DNA from 2 places in the Pseudochrobactrum algeriensis genome. Region 1 is predicted to be linked to the other one. Evidence: riboswitches for the same ligand, from Rfam matches in the RefSeq annotation. Region 1 holds a riboswitch; the other holds the start of a gene.
What was found. Region 1 has a riboswitch for thiamine pyrophosphate ahead of KHQ09_RS01725 (ABC transporter permease). Riboswitches for the same ligand answer to the same signal wherever they lie in the genome.
Positions count from the first base shown of each region.

Region 2: it holds a riboswitch for thiamine pyrophosphate, as region 1 does, so the genes downstream of both, KHQ09_RS00355 (3-oxoacyl-ACP reductase) here and KHQ09_RS01725 (ABC transporter permease) in region 1, are expected to answer to the same signal.

Region 1 is NZ_CP075360.1:300,951-308,392, reverse strand. Features, by position in the region: gene hutU (urocanate hydratase) at 1-275, shown strand, start outside; gene KHQ09_RS01750 (YjiH family protein) at 421-1,749, shown strand; gene KHQ09_RS01745 (HutD/Ves family protein) at 1,750-2,313, shown strand; gene KHQ09_RS01740 (gluconokinase) at 2,262-2,816, opposite strand; gene KHQ09_RS01735 (ABC transporter substrate-binding protein) at 2,832-3,848, opposite strand; gene KHQ09_RS01730 (ABC transporter ATP-binding protein) at 3,859-4,608, opposite strand; gene KHQ09_RS01725 (ABC transporter permease) at 4,605-5,426, opposite strand; TPP riboswitch at 5,537-5,649, opposite strand; gene KHQ09_RS01720 (aspartate aminotransferase family protein) at 5,748-7,118, opposite strand.
Region 2 is NZ_CP075360.1:13,488-20,929, reverse strand. Features, by position in the region: gene KHQ09_RS00365 (acetolactate synthase large subunit) at 347-1,897, shown strand; gene KHQ09_RS00360 (SRPBCC family protein) at 1,937-2,911, opposite strand; TPP riboswitch at 2,990-3,088, shown strand; gene KHQ09_RS00355 (3-oxoacyl-ACP reductase) at 3,155-3,934, shown strand; gene KHQ09_RS00350 (LLM class flavin-dependent oxidoreductase) at 3,934-5,223, shown strand; gene KHQ09_RS00345 (ATP-dependent Clp protease proteolytic subunit) at 5,349-5,948, opposite strand; gene KHQ09_RS00340 (SRPBCC family protein) at 5,989-6,345, opposite strand; gene KHQ09_RS00335 (ArsR/SmtB family transcription factor) at 6,342-6,656, opposite strand; gene KHQ09_RS00330 (putative pterin-binding protein) at 6,814-7,320, shown strand; gene KHQ09_RS00325 (putative bifunctional diguanylate cyclase/phosphodiesterase) at 7,329-7,442, shown strand, end outside.

The sequences.
Region 1 (7,442 bases):
CCGACTGGCCGCTGCTCAATGCGCTGCTCAACACCGCATCCGGTGCCACATGGGTATCGCTGCATCACGGCGGCGGCGTTGGCATGGGCTTCAGCCAGCATGCAGGCATGGTGATCTGTGCTGACGGTACTGAAGATACCGCCCGTCGTCTTGAGCGCGTGCTGTGGAATGACCCTGCCACTGGCGTGATGCGTCATGCCGATGCCGGTTATGACATTGCAGTCGACTGCGCCAAGGAACAGGGCCTGCGCCTGCCGGGCATTCTCGGCAACTAAAGACTTAAAGAAAGGCAGCCTTTGAGGGGGCTGCCTTTATCTTTCACATTTCCGGCTTTGGGAGAGGCCGTAACAGACAAGGGCAAAACAGCTTCTGAGATCACGGAATCTCCTTCTGCATGAATAATAATAATCAGGGGTAATCATGACAGATACAACAATCGGCAGCAGCGGCGGCTCACGCGGCGGGGCTGCTCTCAAACTCATCTTTTTCAGTTTTATCGGCATTTTCTTTTTCTTTGTGCCGGTGACGATCGGCGGCAAATCCACCATTCTGCTCGACCATGCAGCGACCGCTATCGCCACACAATTACGGCCTGCGGCGCTGACTTTTGTCTGCCTGCTGATTGCCTATGGCGCGCTCAGCCCGTTTGTCCGCGGCACATGGAACAAGAACCTGACCGAGACGATTTTCTCCGTTTTGCGTGTGCTGGGTCTGGTGCTCACAATCATGTATCTCGCCGGTATCGGACCGGCATTGCTGTTTACGCCGGATATGCTGCCGTTTCTTTTTGACAAGCTGGTGCTCTCCGTCGGTCTGATTGTGCCGATTGGCGCCTTGGCACTGGCATTTCTGATCGGTTACGGATTGCTGGAATTTACCGGCGTGATTGTGCAGCCGGTAATGCGCCCGATCTGGCGCACACCAGGCTGGTCGGCTATTGATGCGGTGGCTTCTTTTGTCGGCAGCTATTCGCTGGCTTTGCTGATTACCGACCGCGTTTACCGCGAGGGCAAATATACCGCGCGTGAAGCGGCGATTGTTGCCACCGGCTTTTCGACTGTTTCAGCAACTTTCATGATTATTGTCGCCAAGACACTTAATCTGATGGATGCGTGGAACCTGTATTTCTGGACAACCTTCTTCGTGACTTTCATCGTTTCGGCAATTGTTGCGCGCCTGTGGCCGCTGGCCAAAATGGATCATCCGGCCACCCGCGACACACCGCTGCCGGAAGGTAAATCCCGCATCGCAACCGCGATTGATGCGGGTCTGGAACAGGCAGAAAAAGCGCCTCACATTCTGCCGATGCTGCGTGCAACTTTCCTCGACGGCTTGCGTATGGCCTCGATGATCCTGCCAAGCATTATGGCTGTTGGCCTGCTCGGCCTGCTGGCCTCCAAATATACACCGGTCTTTGATGTGCTGGGGCTCGCGCTCTATCCGTTCACATGGATTGCCCAATTGTCAGAACCAATGCTGGCGGCGAAATCCATGGCTTCAGGTCTGGCTGAAATGTTCCTGCCTGCCATCCTGCTGAAAGATGCCGATGTGACGCTGAAATTTGTGGCCGCGGTGGTTTCCGTCTCGCAGGTATTGTTTCTCTCGGCCTCTATCCCTTGTGTTCTTGCAACTTCAATCCCGCTCAAATTCCGTGATCTGATTGTGATCTGGTATATCCGCACGGCACTCAGCATTCTGCTGACAGCGCCTGTAGCTCTTTGGGCGGTTTCCAACGGCTGGTTACAGTAAATGCAGCTTCTCAAAAATCATCAACACCGCCGGATGCCGTGGAAAAACGGTGGCGGTGTTACCGTTGAAATCGCGGTTTTCCCTGCAGATGCGTCAGTCGATAATTTCGACTGGCGTATCAGTACCGCAACCGTGGCCAGTGACGGACCGTTTTCGGTTTTTACCGGCATCGACCGCACTCTGTCCGTACTGGAAGGCGACGGGATTATCCTGTCTGTTGAAGGGCTGGACGATCAGGAACTGAAAGGTGAAACACCGCCCTTTTCCTTCCCTGCCGACAGTCCGACCAGTGCGAAATTGCTCGGCTCTGCCATCGCCGATCTGAATGTGATGACACGGCGCGGGCGGTTTACACATCAGGTCAGTCGTCATCAGATTTCAGCTGAGACAGCTGTGTCCCTTTCCGGCGCAACCGTGCTGGTCTTTTGCAGCAGCGGTACAGTGCAGGCCGGTGAGATACAGCTTGAAGTCAATGATTGTCTGCGGTGTGAGCAATGCAGCAATGCAGAGCTTCAGCTTTCCGGTAGCGGCACAGTCTTTGTGATTGCGCTTAATCCAGCCTGATCAGCCAGCCATGTTTTGCAAGTCGCAATCATGGTGTTCACAGGCTGATCGCAGGACAGCATCAGTGTCGCCGGTTCGCCTTGCGGGTTTTCAAAACTGGCCAGCTGTGAAATGAGTAAAGATGCGGGCATGAAGTGCCCGTGTCTCGCCTGCAAACGCGCAGCAATCATGGCGGGATCGCAGGTCAGGCAAATGAAATATAAAGGCTGGCCGATCTGCTCACGCAGCAAATCCCGATAGGATTTTTTCAGCGCAGAACAACTCGCCACCGCACCTTCAGGTAATGTTAAAATCTGCTCGGAAATCGCCTGAAGCCAAGGCAGGCGGTCAGCATCATCCAACGGCTCACCCGCCTGCATTTTCGCTATATTGGCAGTCGGATGCAGATCGTCGCCTTCAATAAAAACCAGTGCCAATGTCTGCGCCAGAGCACCGGCCAGAGTAGACTTGCCGGAACCGGAGACGCCCATCACAATAATACGCACCGGTTCCTGCTTGCTCATTCATTGTTCCGTTATTTACGGCAGGAAATCATTGGTAAAATACGCGGAGAAATCCGGTTTTTCCTGCACAACAACACCTTCTTTATCATAGAGAATCTGTGCTTTAAATAAAAACTCGCCCATAGCATTCATGGTTTCAGGGTGCATTTTGCCGATTGTACCATCACTGTCACGCAGGAAATGCCCGTCATTGAGAGCCTTCAGCGAGGCGCGGATCAGCTTGTCATCGGTCAGCACATCCTGATTACCGCGAATGAGAATATCCGCCGCTTCATCCGGATGATCGGCAGCAAAGGCATAGCCGCGCTGTGTGGCACTCAGGAAGGCTTTTGCCGCATCCGAATTTTCACTGAGATATTTGCCTGATGAGACCAACAATGTCGTATGCTGATCCGGAACCCCATAATCAGAATAGCGGAATGCCCGCTGTTTCACACCTTCAAGCTCGTTTTTCACGCCTTCCCATGTCACGATTTCCAGCGTGAAATCCACCGCACCATTGGCCAGCGCCTCATAGGCCGAGGTGCCGAGTGTCACAATTTCAAACTCACCTTTACCACCATCAGCGCGGATCATACTGGCAATCATCCTGCGCTCCCAGTTGGAACCAAAACCGGCATAGGTTTTGCCGTCGAGGTCTTTCGGAGATTGAATATCCTGCCGGTCATCCATAAAGACCAGACGGCCGGTTTCATGCTGCACGACCGCATAGGTACCGACAAGATCAGCACCCGCAGTGCGCTGCGCAAACAGGCCGGTAGAGCCGACAATACCGAAATCCGCCGCACCACTGGCGACCAGCACACCCGCTGATGTATCGGAATAAGGCAGGATCGTTACATCAAGCCCCGCTTCTTTATAAAAACCCTGATCGCGGGCAATGAACATGCCGATATGATTGGTGTTCACTGTCCAGTCGAGGGCGACAGTCACTTTCGCCGGATCTTTGGCGAAAGATGTGACCGGCAGCAGGCTCATTGCACCGGACAGAGCCAGTGCGGATAACAGGCGGCGGCGATTGAGAATTGCCATGATTATTTCCTTACAAATTCAGGAGGAGATCTAAGATTTCAGCTTCCAGCACGGCAGCTTTTTCCAATGCGGTTTTGTGCATAGAGTCCCGTCTCGGGCGCGGCAGATCGACAGTCACCTCATGCACAACCCTGCTGGGGCGTGCCGACAACACATAAATCCGGTCGGAGAGATAAACGGCTTCACGCACATCATGGGTAATCAGCAATGCCGTCCAGCGATGGCTCTGCCACATACTCTCCAGCCAGTGCTGCATCGAAGCGCGGGTCAGAGCATCCAGCGCACCGAAAGGCTCGTCCAGCAGCAGCATTTTGCGTTGCTGGACAACTGTGCGCAGCAAAGCTGCCCGCTGGCGCATACCGCCTGACAACTCCGCCGGATAGGCCTGCTCAAAACCGGCAAGGCCAAATTCCTCAAACAATGGCTCAGCTAATTGGCGGGCATCCTTGCGGCTCATGCCCTGCACTTCCAGCCCCAGCGTGGCATTATCTATCATCCGTCGCCACGGCATCAGCGCATCGCGCTGTGGCATGAAAGCGAAAGCATCGCGTGCCTGTGCCAATGGTGCCCCGTCAAACATGATGCGCCCTTGCGAGAGCTGTTCCGCACCGGTCAGCAGATTGAAAATCGTCGATTTTCCGGCACCGGACGGTCCTAAAACCGAGACAAATTCCCCTTCAGCCACATGAAGGGAAATATTGCGCAGAACTTCCAGAGAGCCAAAGGACTTGGCGACGGATTGCAATTGCAGACGTGTCATTGCCCTGCCCCCCGCTCTGTTTTCAGCCACGGGGCGACCCATTTCTGCATCAGCAATGTCAGACCAAACAGGCTCAAAGTCAGCGTAGCACTGATAAATACGGCAGCCAGCACGAGATCAGGCCGGAAGTTGTTTTTGGCATTGAGAATATAGATGCCCAGCCCTTTCAGCGCGCCCGCATATTCAGCAAATATCGCACCGACAACCGCATAGGTAATCGAGATGCGTAAGCCGGCGAAGAAGTAAGGCAAAGCCGAAGGAATGCGCGCTAAGCGGAAAATCGTCCATCTGCCTGCGCCCATTGAGGCCAGCAAATGCTCTATCTCTTTATCCGTCGCGGCATAGCCCTGCACCAGTGCCACCAGCATCGGAAAAAACGTAACCAGAGAGACCAGCAGAATTTTCGGCAGTAAACCAAAGCCGAACCACAGCACAATCAAAGGCGCAATGGCGATCAGCGGCAGGGTCTGGCTGATAATGAAAACCGGAAACAGTGCCCGCCGCAACAGAATATACCGGTCGATCAGCACAGAGAGCAGACAGGCGGTGATGACAGAACAGCTGAAGCCGATCAGCGTTGCGCGGATTGTCGGCAGCGTATTGTCCCACAAAGCCTGACGATGCAAAAACATCTGCTGCAGAATCCGGCTTGGTGCAGGCAAGACGGAAGGTGCGATGCCTGACAGCGCGACATAGCTTTCCCAGAACAGAAAGATCGCACTGACCGACAAGATGGCGGGCAGAAATGTAACGATATAATCAGACGATTTGCGTGCAGATTGCGAGCAATCTGCAGCGGCAGCTTGATAAACAGACATGACAGAATTCCGGTGACAAGAATACGGGTGAAACTTGCAGTGAATTCTTCAGGTCAGCCGGAGATAGCCCGCCGGAATTGCCGTGACAGTATTAAGGGAAATTTGTGCGCCAGAAAACATGGTCCGCCTCGCTCCGCTAGTATTACCCAGATCAGCTTTAGGGTCCGCCAGTTTGACACTAGCATCTCAGCCCCGGCACTACGGAGCCCCCCTGTGGATGCGCGAGATTAAGCACATATTGCAGTCGTTTGAAAGGGTATAAATAAAAACGGCGCATATGATTGCTCACATGCGCCGTTTCATTCCAAATTTCAGAAGAAATTACTTCTTCACTTCAGCAGCCACTGTATCCAGTGCCTTGGCAAAAGCGCCGACCATTTCATCAACCTGCTTTTCATTGATGATCAGCGGCGGGCAGAATGCGACAGTGTCCAGCATATTGCGGCAGATAACACCATTGTTCAGCAGCGCAGCATTTGCCATCAGGCCAAGATTACCAGCTTTTTCAAGCGGTTCTTTGGTCTGCTTGTCAGCAACCAGTTCAACCGCTGCGATCAGGCCCTTGCCGCGTACTTCACCCACAAGCGGATGGTCTGCCAGTTCACGCAGACGCTTCTGCATATGCGCGCCGACTTCACGGGCATTATCAACCAGATTATTTTCTTCAATAATCTTGATATTTTCATTGGCAACAGCTGCGGCAACCGGATGCGCACCGCCGGTATAACCATGGCCGAAAGTACCGATACGATTGCTCTCGTCAGCCAGTGGTGCAAAGACTTTTTCATTCACTACAAGTGCCGAGATCGGCAGATAAGAAGATGAAAGCTGCTTGGAAAAGACCATAATATCCGGCTGCATTTTGAAGGTCTCGGAACCGAACATATTGCCGGTACGGCCGAAACCGCAAATCACTTCATCCGCAATCAGCAGAATGTCATATTTTTTCAGAACAGCCTGAATTTTACCCCAGTAGCTGTCCGGCGGTACCACAACACCACCGGCACCCATGATCGGCTCACCGATAAATGCAGCAATGGTATCAGGGCCTTCTGCCAGAATCATTGCTTCCAGATCAGCAGCCATGCGGTCGGTGAATTGTTCTTCCGTTTCACCCGGCAGCGCCTCGCGCCAGTAGTGCGGGCAGGATGTGTGCAGAATATTGGCAATCGGCAGATCGAAAGACATCTGGTTTGCAGGCAGGCCGGTGAGGCTTGCAGCAGCAATGGTCACACCATGGTAACCGCGCTTGCGGCTGATGATCTTTTTGCGCTGCGGCTGGCCGAGTGCATTGGAACGGTACCACAGCATTTTAATCGCGGTATCATTGGCCTCGGAGCCGGAATTGGTGAAAAACGCCTTGCTCATCGGCACCGGCGCCATGGTCACCAGCTTCTCCGCCAGATCAATCACAGGGCCGTGGGATTTATGGCCGAAATTGTGATAATAAGGCAGTTTCTGCATCTGTTTGGTGGCAGCATCCACGAGACGCTGTTCCGAGAAGCCTACGCCCACGCTCCACAGACCGGCCAGACCTTCAATATAGCGCTTGCCGTTATTGTCCTCGACATAGATCCCGTCACCTTTTTCAAGGATCATCGGTCCGATTTCCTGATGACGACGCGCATTCGTATAGGAATGAAGGTGATACTGAATATCACGCGCTTCAGGTGAATTCGGCTGCTTATCCATAGTTCCCTACCTGGTTTATTTCAGAACGGTTTTTGTTTTCCGAACCGGAAACCGTTCATCGCTTTGCTCGGCGCAGTTCTAAGCTAAAACCGGTTCCGCTTTTGGCTTAAAATTGCTCTGAAATTTCTCCGCTGAAGCGATGATCTGAAATAAAATCCCGCCTCCCATTTGATGCATCATGTTTTTTATATAATAGTTTGTCAAGCATATCGCAGAGCCCAATTTATTGTTGCGACAGGCCTGATAAACAGCGTAATCAATAACATTGCCGTGATTTTATTCATGGTTATGATGAGTCATTTTATTCGGAACATTTCCGGCAAA
Region 2 (7,442 bases), 150 kb from region 1:
CATCCTAAAGTATTAGACAGACAGATAAAATGTAAAATAGAGGCTCTGTTTCGCAGGTGATTTTTTATGAAGTCGCCATATTGTGCAACCAAAAATTTGTGACCGGCCTGCCTGCATTTAAAAACATGTCATATTGAATTTTAAATAACTGATTTTATTAAATTTATTGAAACATGATGCTTGTGCATAAAATTATTCCGAAACACTATTAGGCAAATGGAATAGTTTTGCGCAAAGCTTGCGACATGAGCGCAAAGCCGGATATAGCTGTTGCGGCTCATAGTGGTTGTGCATGGAGGAAACGCACAATCGGATGCTTTGAGCACAAGCATAATGGGAGTGAGAAATGAACGGTGCTGATAGCCTTTGCGACACCCTGCTGGCGCACGGGATCGATGTCTGTTTTGCCAATCCGGGTACATCAGAAATGCATTTTGTGGCGGCGCTGGATCGCAAGCCGCAGATGCGCTGCGTGCTGGGTCTGTTTGAAGGTGTGGTAACGGGTGCTGCCGACGGCTATGGCCGTATGGCGGATAAACCGGCAGCAACTTTGCTGCATCTGGGTTCCGGTCTTGGTAACGGCGTTGCCAATCTGCATAATGCGAAACGTGCAAAAACGCCGATTGTGAATATTGTTGGCGATCATGCAACCTATCATCTGAAATATGATGCACCGCTGACCAGCGATATTGAATCTCTGGCGCGTCCGGTTTCCGGCTGGGTGAAAACGTCTAAATCCGCAGATGATATTTCGGCAGATACGGCGGAAGCCTATGCTGCTGCCTGCAATGCACCGGGACAGGTGGCAACGCTGATCCTGCCTGCCAATACTGCATGGACAGAAGCACCGCAGCAGATTGTGCAGCCTTTGAGTCGCCCCGAGCGTCGTAAAGTTGATGCGGAGGCCGTGCGAGAAGCAGCTCAGGCATTGCGCAACGGCAAGCGCACACTCATCCTCCTCGGTAATCTTGCTCTGCGTGCCAATGCGCTGGAAATCGCCAGCCGCATTGCGCAAGCATCCGGTGCTCGTATTCAGGCACAGCAATCCAATGGCCGTATTGAGCGCGGTGCAGGGCGCGTTGCTGTTAATCGTGTGCTTTATCGTGTGGATGATGCACTGGCTGATCTGGCCGGCATCGAACAGGTTGTGCTGCTCGGCGCAAAAATTCCGGTCGCCTTCTTTGCCTATCCGGGTAAGCCGAGCACCTTCCTGCCGGAAGGTTGCGCCGTGGTTGATTATGCGGGTGAAGCCGACGACCAGCTCTATGCATTGCAGGCGCTGGCCGATGAAATGAACATTCCGGCGTCTGTCACGCCACTGCTCAATCAGCGTGGTGAGAAGGTCATGCCGACCGGCACGCTTGATGATGATAAAATCAGCGCGATTGTTGCGTCACTCCTGCCGGAAAATGCGATTATCGTCGATGAATCCATTACATCCGGTCGTGAAATGTTCGGGCTGACGCATAATTCAGCGCCGCATGATTTTCTGCAACTGACGGGTGGTGCGATCGGTATCGGCCTGCCGCTGGCAACCGGTGCGGCAGTAGCCTGTCCGGATCGTCAGGTCGTAGCTTTGCAGGCTGATGGCAGCGGTATGTATACAATGCAGGCACTGTGGACTCATGCGCGCGAAAACCTGAACATCATCACCATCATTTTCGCCAATCAGCGTTATGCAATCCTGCATGGTGAATTGCAGAATGTTGGTGCCGGTGCACCGGGACGCAATGCACAGCGCATGTTTGATCTGGTTGAGCCGACGATTGACTGGGTGAGCCTTGCCAAAGGTGTTGGTGTTGAAGGCGCACGCGCCACAACGGCTGAGCAGTTTGCTGATTTGTTTGCCGCAGCCAGCAAACGCACAGGCCCGTTCCTGATCGAAGCGATGATCTGAAATTTAAAACTGCGGCGGATTTATAATCCGCCGCATTTTTCAAGCTTGAACTGCGCTTTCCGAGCGTTCCTTAATGACATTCAGCACGATGGAATGGAAATCATTGAGGAAGATCTGCCCCCACCAGTCGCAGTAAATGTTGATCGGCGTTGCAATCCGGTATTGGGTTTTCAGCGTCAGACGCGTGCGGTTTTCATCAATCGGCTCCAGCAGATATTCACCATAGTCCAAGCCCAGATAGTCACTATTGACGCTGATATGCGCTTCAACAGCTTTCGGGATTGAGGTGTCGCTGAAACGGAAATCCCAGCGCAGATAGCGGTTTTCCTGCCAGCCGGTGATGACTTCTTCAAAATTAACACCTTTGCCCCATTTCAGATGGCGCACGGCACCCACACCGGAGCCGGTAATCCGCGCATCTTCGGGTTTCGGCACGCCGACAATGCTGTGGCTGAAAGTCATGCCCAGTTCATCGGAGCGGATATCAGGAATTTCCAGCGTATTGTTCCAGATCACATCAGCAGGGGCATTGATCTCGATTACAGTTGTGACCGAGCTGAAATGATCCTGATATTCAATCTGATTTTCCAGCGGCAGAGCGAGAAAAGGCAGGGCAATCACAAATGTGACACTGCGTTTAGCCTGATAATTGCGCAACAGCCGCATGGTAACATAAACGCCAAGCGCTGTGCCTGCGAAGAGAAACGGCGCGGCCATGGCCACGCAGATACCGGCTTCACCGAAGATAATCATCGAAATCAGAATAAAGCCGAGCATGCACAGCATGGCGGTTTTCATATGTTTGCGGATGCTGCCTGTGCCTTGCGGGTCAATCTGAATAATCAGCAGGCTGGTAATCGCCATCGGCATCAGGATCAGGCCGGTGATAAAGGCCATGCCGCTGCCTTCGCGGATCAGCCATATGAGGATGTATAGCAGCACCGCATAGAGCGTTGTTGCAATGATGCTGAGCCAGAACCGGTCGGATGAAGGGGCAGTGTTATTTTCAGACATAGGGTTTCTTATCCGGCTTGATCCGTCAGAACAACCACGGAGGCTTGTCCGCAGTGATTAAACTTGCTAGAGCATTGCGTGAATGACACGGGGTGTCCTGTTTTGCAGGGCTGAGATTTTAAACCCGTTGAACCTGATCCAGCTCATACTGGCGAAGGGATGTCTGTGTGCCCAGCCGTATTTTATGCGGTGCAAGCCCTTATTCCCTTGGCCGTCCGTATTCTTTTAGGCGAGGGAATTTATATGTCTGATCCAGTTAATCTTCCACTTCACCAGCAGCTCGTTCTTGTCACCGGCGGCGCACGCGGTCTGGGGCGCGATCTCGTTACAGCCTTTTTGCGCGAGGGCGCGCGTGTTGTAATTAATTATCACACCAGTGCAGATGCGGCAGCGGAACTGGCTGCTCTGGCACCGGAAAAGACACTGGCTGTGCAGGCCGACGTGACAGATGTTGCTGCCGTGCAGGCACTGTTTGCCAAAGCTCAACAGCATTTTGGCGCGCCGGTGACGACTGTCGTCAATAATGCTTTGCCGGCTTTTAGTTTCAATGGTGATGCCCGTGCGCATGCGGATGTGATCAGCTGGGAGCAGATCAACCAGCAGATGGAAGGGATTGTGCGCGGGGCGCTCAATACCACGCAAGCTGCTTTGGCTGGCATGGAGCAGGCTGGTTTTGGCCGCATCATCAATATTGGCACCAACCTGTTTCAAAATCCGGTTGTGCCGTACCATGATTACACGGCGGCTAAAGCCGCTCTGTTGTCGCTGACCCGCACACTTGCGCAGGATCTGGGCGAGAAGAATATCACCGTCAATATGCTGTCCGGCGGTTTGTTACGTACAACCGATGCGTCTGCTGCAACACCGGAGGCAGTGTTTGATTATATCGCCTCTGCCACGCCGTTGCGCCGCGTCACCACGCCTGCGGAATTTGCCGATACAGCATTATTCTTTGCCTCGCCATGGGCGCGTTCTGTGACCGGTCAAAATCTGGTTGTTGACGGCGGATTGGTGAAAAACTGATGCGGGAAATGCACCTCAATCTGTTTATCTTCGGCTGCGGGCATCACCGTGCTGCATGGCGGCATCCGCAATCGGCCGTCGAGCAACTCAGTGATATCAGCTATTACACAAATCTGGCGCAGATTGCCGAGCGCGGTAAATTTGATGCGATTTTCTTCGCCGACTGGCATGCGATTGATAATATTGCGGACGGGCCGCGCAGCTATTTTGACCCGCTGACTTTGCTGGCAGCGCTGGCACAGGTCACGGAGAAAATCGGTCTTATCAGCACGGTTTCCAGCACATTCACCACACCGTTTCATGCGGCGCGTATGCTGGCTTCACTGGATCATCTGTCGAAGGGGCGCATCGGCTGGAATGTGGTGACATCCATGTTTGACAGCGAAGCGCGTAATCATGGCTATGATGCCATGCCGCCCCATGAATGGCGCTATGGCCGTGCGGCAGAGTTTATCGAAGCGGTGCAGAAATTATGGGATTCATGGGATGCGGATACGATCACTTGTGATCGTTCCGGTGACTATGCGCGCAAGGATGGTTTGCGCGCTATCCATCATAAAGGCGAGCATTTTACCACGCAGGGGCCGCTGACCATTCCGCGTCCGCCGCAGGGGCATCCGGTTCTGTTTCAGGCCGGTGCATCGGATCAGGGCAGAGCATTGGCAGCGGAAAAAGCCGAGGCGATTTATGCCGTGGCTTATGATCTGCCAGCTGCGCAGGATTATTACCGTGATATTCAGCGCCGCGCAAAACTGGCGGGGCGGGAGAAGGGCATTCCGGTGATGCCGGGTCTGGTTACCTATGTCGCTTCCACGCAGGCAGAGGCGAAAGCCAAGCAGCGGGAACTCGACGAGCTGCTGCCGACAGCGGATTCTTTGCGCCAGCTTGGTATGTTTATCGGGCAGGATTGCTCCGGCTGGGAACTGGATGCGCCGGTGCCAGCTTTGCCGCCGCTGGAGGACTTCACGGGGCCGAAAGGGCGCTATGCAACAATCCTGCGGATTATTGAAACGGAACAGCCGACATTACGGCAATTGCTCGGGCGTTTGGCGGCAGGCGGCGGGCATTGCACAATTGTGGGAACACCGGAGGTGATTGCTGACCAGATGGAATTGTGGTGGCGCAATGAAGGGGCGGATGGTTTCAACCTGATGCCGCCGTCATTGCCATCCTCGATTGAGGACTTTGTTGAACAAGTCGTGCCGGTTCTGCAAAAGCGTGGATTGTTCCGTTCAGACTATCAGACAGATACACTGCGCGGGCATCTGTCTTTACCGCTCAAGCACTAGAGCGATTTACGTTTATGTTGGATCATAGCGTTCGCTCTAGATTCCTTAGTCTGTCGCATTGTCACGGGCGTCAAGTTGATCCAGCTTGACTATGAAATGCTCTGGTTTCTTATGAAGGCAGCCGGTCAGAGTGACCGGCTGTCGAGAATTTTATCAATCAGACCCCATTCCAGTGCTTCCTGTGCATCCATGAAGCGGTCGCGATCCAGAGTTTGCTCAACCTCTTCATAGCTGCGGCCGCAATGTCTGGCGTAGAATTCGATAACGCGATGTTTGGTTTTGCGCATCTCTTCGGCCTGAATGAAAATATCGGATGCCTGCCCCTGAAAACCGCCAAGCGGCTGATGCACATGCAGGCTGGCATTGGGTAATGCTGCACGAAAGCCCGGTTCTCCGGCCATCAGCAGAAATGAGCCCATGGAACGGGCGGTTCCCATGCATAATGTGTGCACCGGCGCGTGAATATAATGCATGGTGTCGTAAATGGCCAAGCCACTGGTGATCGCTCCACCGGGGGAATTGATATAAAGGCTGACCGGCTTTTTCGGGTTTTCCGCTTCCAGAAACAGCAATTGTGCGCAGACCAGAGCGGCCACAGTGTCATTGACCTCGCCATTGAGGAAAATGATCCGCTCCCGCAGCAGGCGGGAGTAAATGTCGAAAGAGCGTTCCCCTTTTGCTGATTGTTCAACAACCATAGGGACGAGTTGCATCATCTCGCGCATCGGCAAGCTCCGTTCTTCACTGATTTAAAATTATGCTGTTTTACGCGGCACGCATGACGGATTGTAGATTGGTGTTCGCCGCCTGCGGTTTCAGATGCAGGCGCGCATCATCAAGCTCATGGATAATCGTGAGGCTGGTGCCGCCATTGTCATTGGCGGCAATCTGAAAAGTGACGACACTTTCAAGATATGGTGGTTCCGTTTCCCGCATTCTGTAAGAGGCTTGTTGCTGCGGAATAATGGCAGACGGTTCTGTCTCACTCAGACCTGCATCCGGCAGCCAGTTTGCCCGCAGTTCAGGAATGCTGATCGCACGCCAGACTTTTTGCGGGCTGGCATCCAGATCATATTCAAAGACAAGGCGGATTGCGTTTTCTGTATGCTCTTCCTGTGTCATTGATCCATATCCTTCAGCAGGGTTTTGAGGGCATCAATACGTGCAGGCCAGTAAGCGCGGTATTTTGCAAGCCATTGGGCGATAAGCGCAAGACCCTCAGGATCGACTTCGTAATTCACAAAGCGTCCCTGCCGCTGTTCTCTGATGAGGCCTGCACTGCGAAGAACTGCAAGATGCTGGGACATTGCCGGTTGGCTGATTTCCATCCCTTCGCGTAAGGCACTGGCATTCATACTGCCGGTTGCCAGTTTTTCAAAAACAGCGCGTCGTGTCGGATCGGCCAGAGCCTTGAAAATATCATTTTCTGTCATGCCTAACAGATAAGCATACACTTATGTGATTCGCAAGGACGCTGTAAAAATGAACGGCGAATTTACCTTAAAACAAATAGATTGGGATGCGCATATTTTCCCATGTACTGATTGATAGATTTCAATATATTATTCTAAATTATCAGGGAGAAATATAATGATCTTAAAGCGCTTGGTGATCTATCTGATTCTGACCTGTATGATGGTTTCCGGTGCAGTTGCCGGTTCACTCGCAAATCCGGAAGGTAAGCCAATATTGGTGATATCCGGTGCGATTGAAAATAAGAATAACGGCGATACCGCAGAATTTGACCGCGACATGCTGGTGGCAATGGGGATGCAGGTCACAGAGACCGCTAACCCGTGGTATAACGGCCGGACCCGTTTTGAAGGTGTGTCTCTCGACAAGCTGATGGAAATGGTCGGTGCCAAGGGCACGACTGTTACAGCTGTGGCACTGAATGATTATGTGACGAAAATTCCGTTAGAAGACTTTAAGAAATTTAAGGTCATACTGGCCATGAAGCGTGACGGAAGTTTTATCACGGTCCGCGAGAAAGGGCCGCTTTTCATTATCTACCCGTATGACAGTGATCCGCAATTGCAAAGCCAGACTTACTATACACGCTCCGCGTGGCAGGTGGCGAAGCTCATCGTCGAATAGAGGCTTGTGTGAGACGCATACTCGGTATTGTTATTTGCTGTTTTGTATTGGCAACAGGCTACATAGCCTATGTCATTGCTGAGCGACAAACTGCACTGCAGAAGGTTGCCCGTTATAATGAC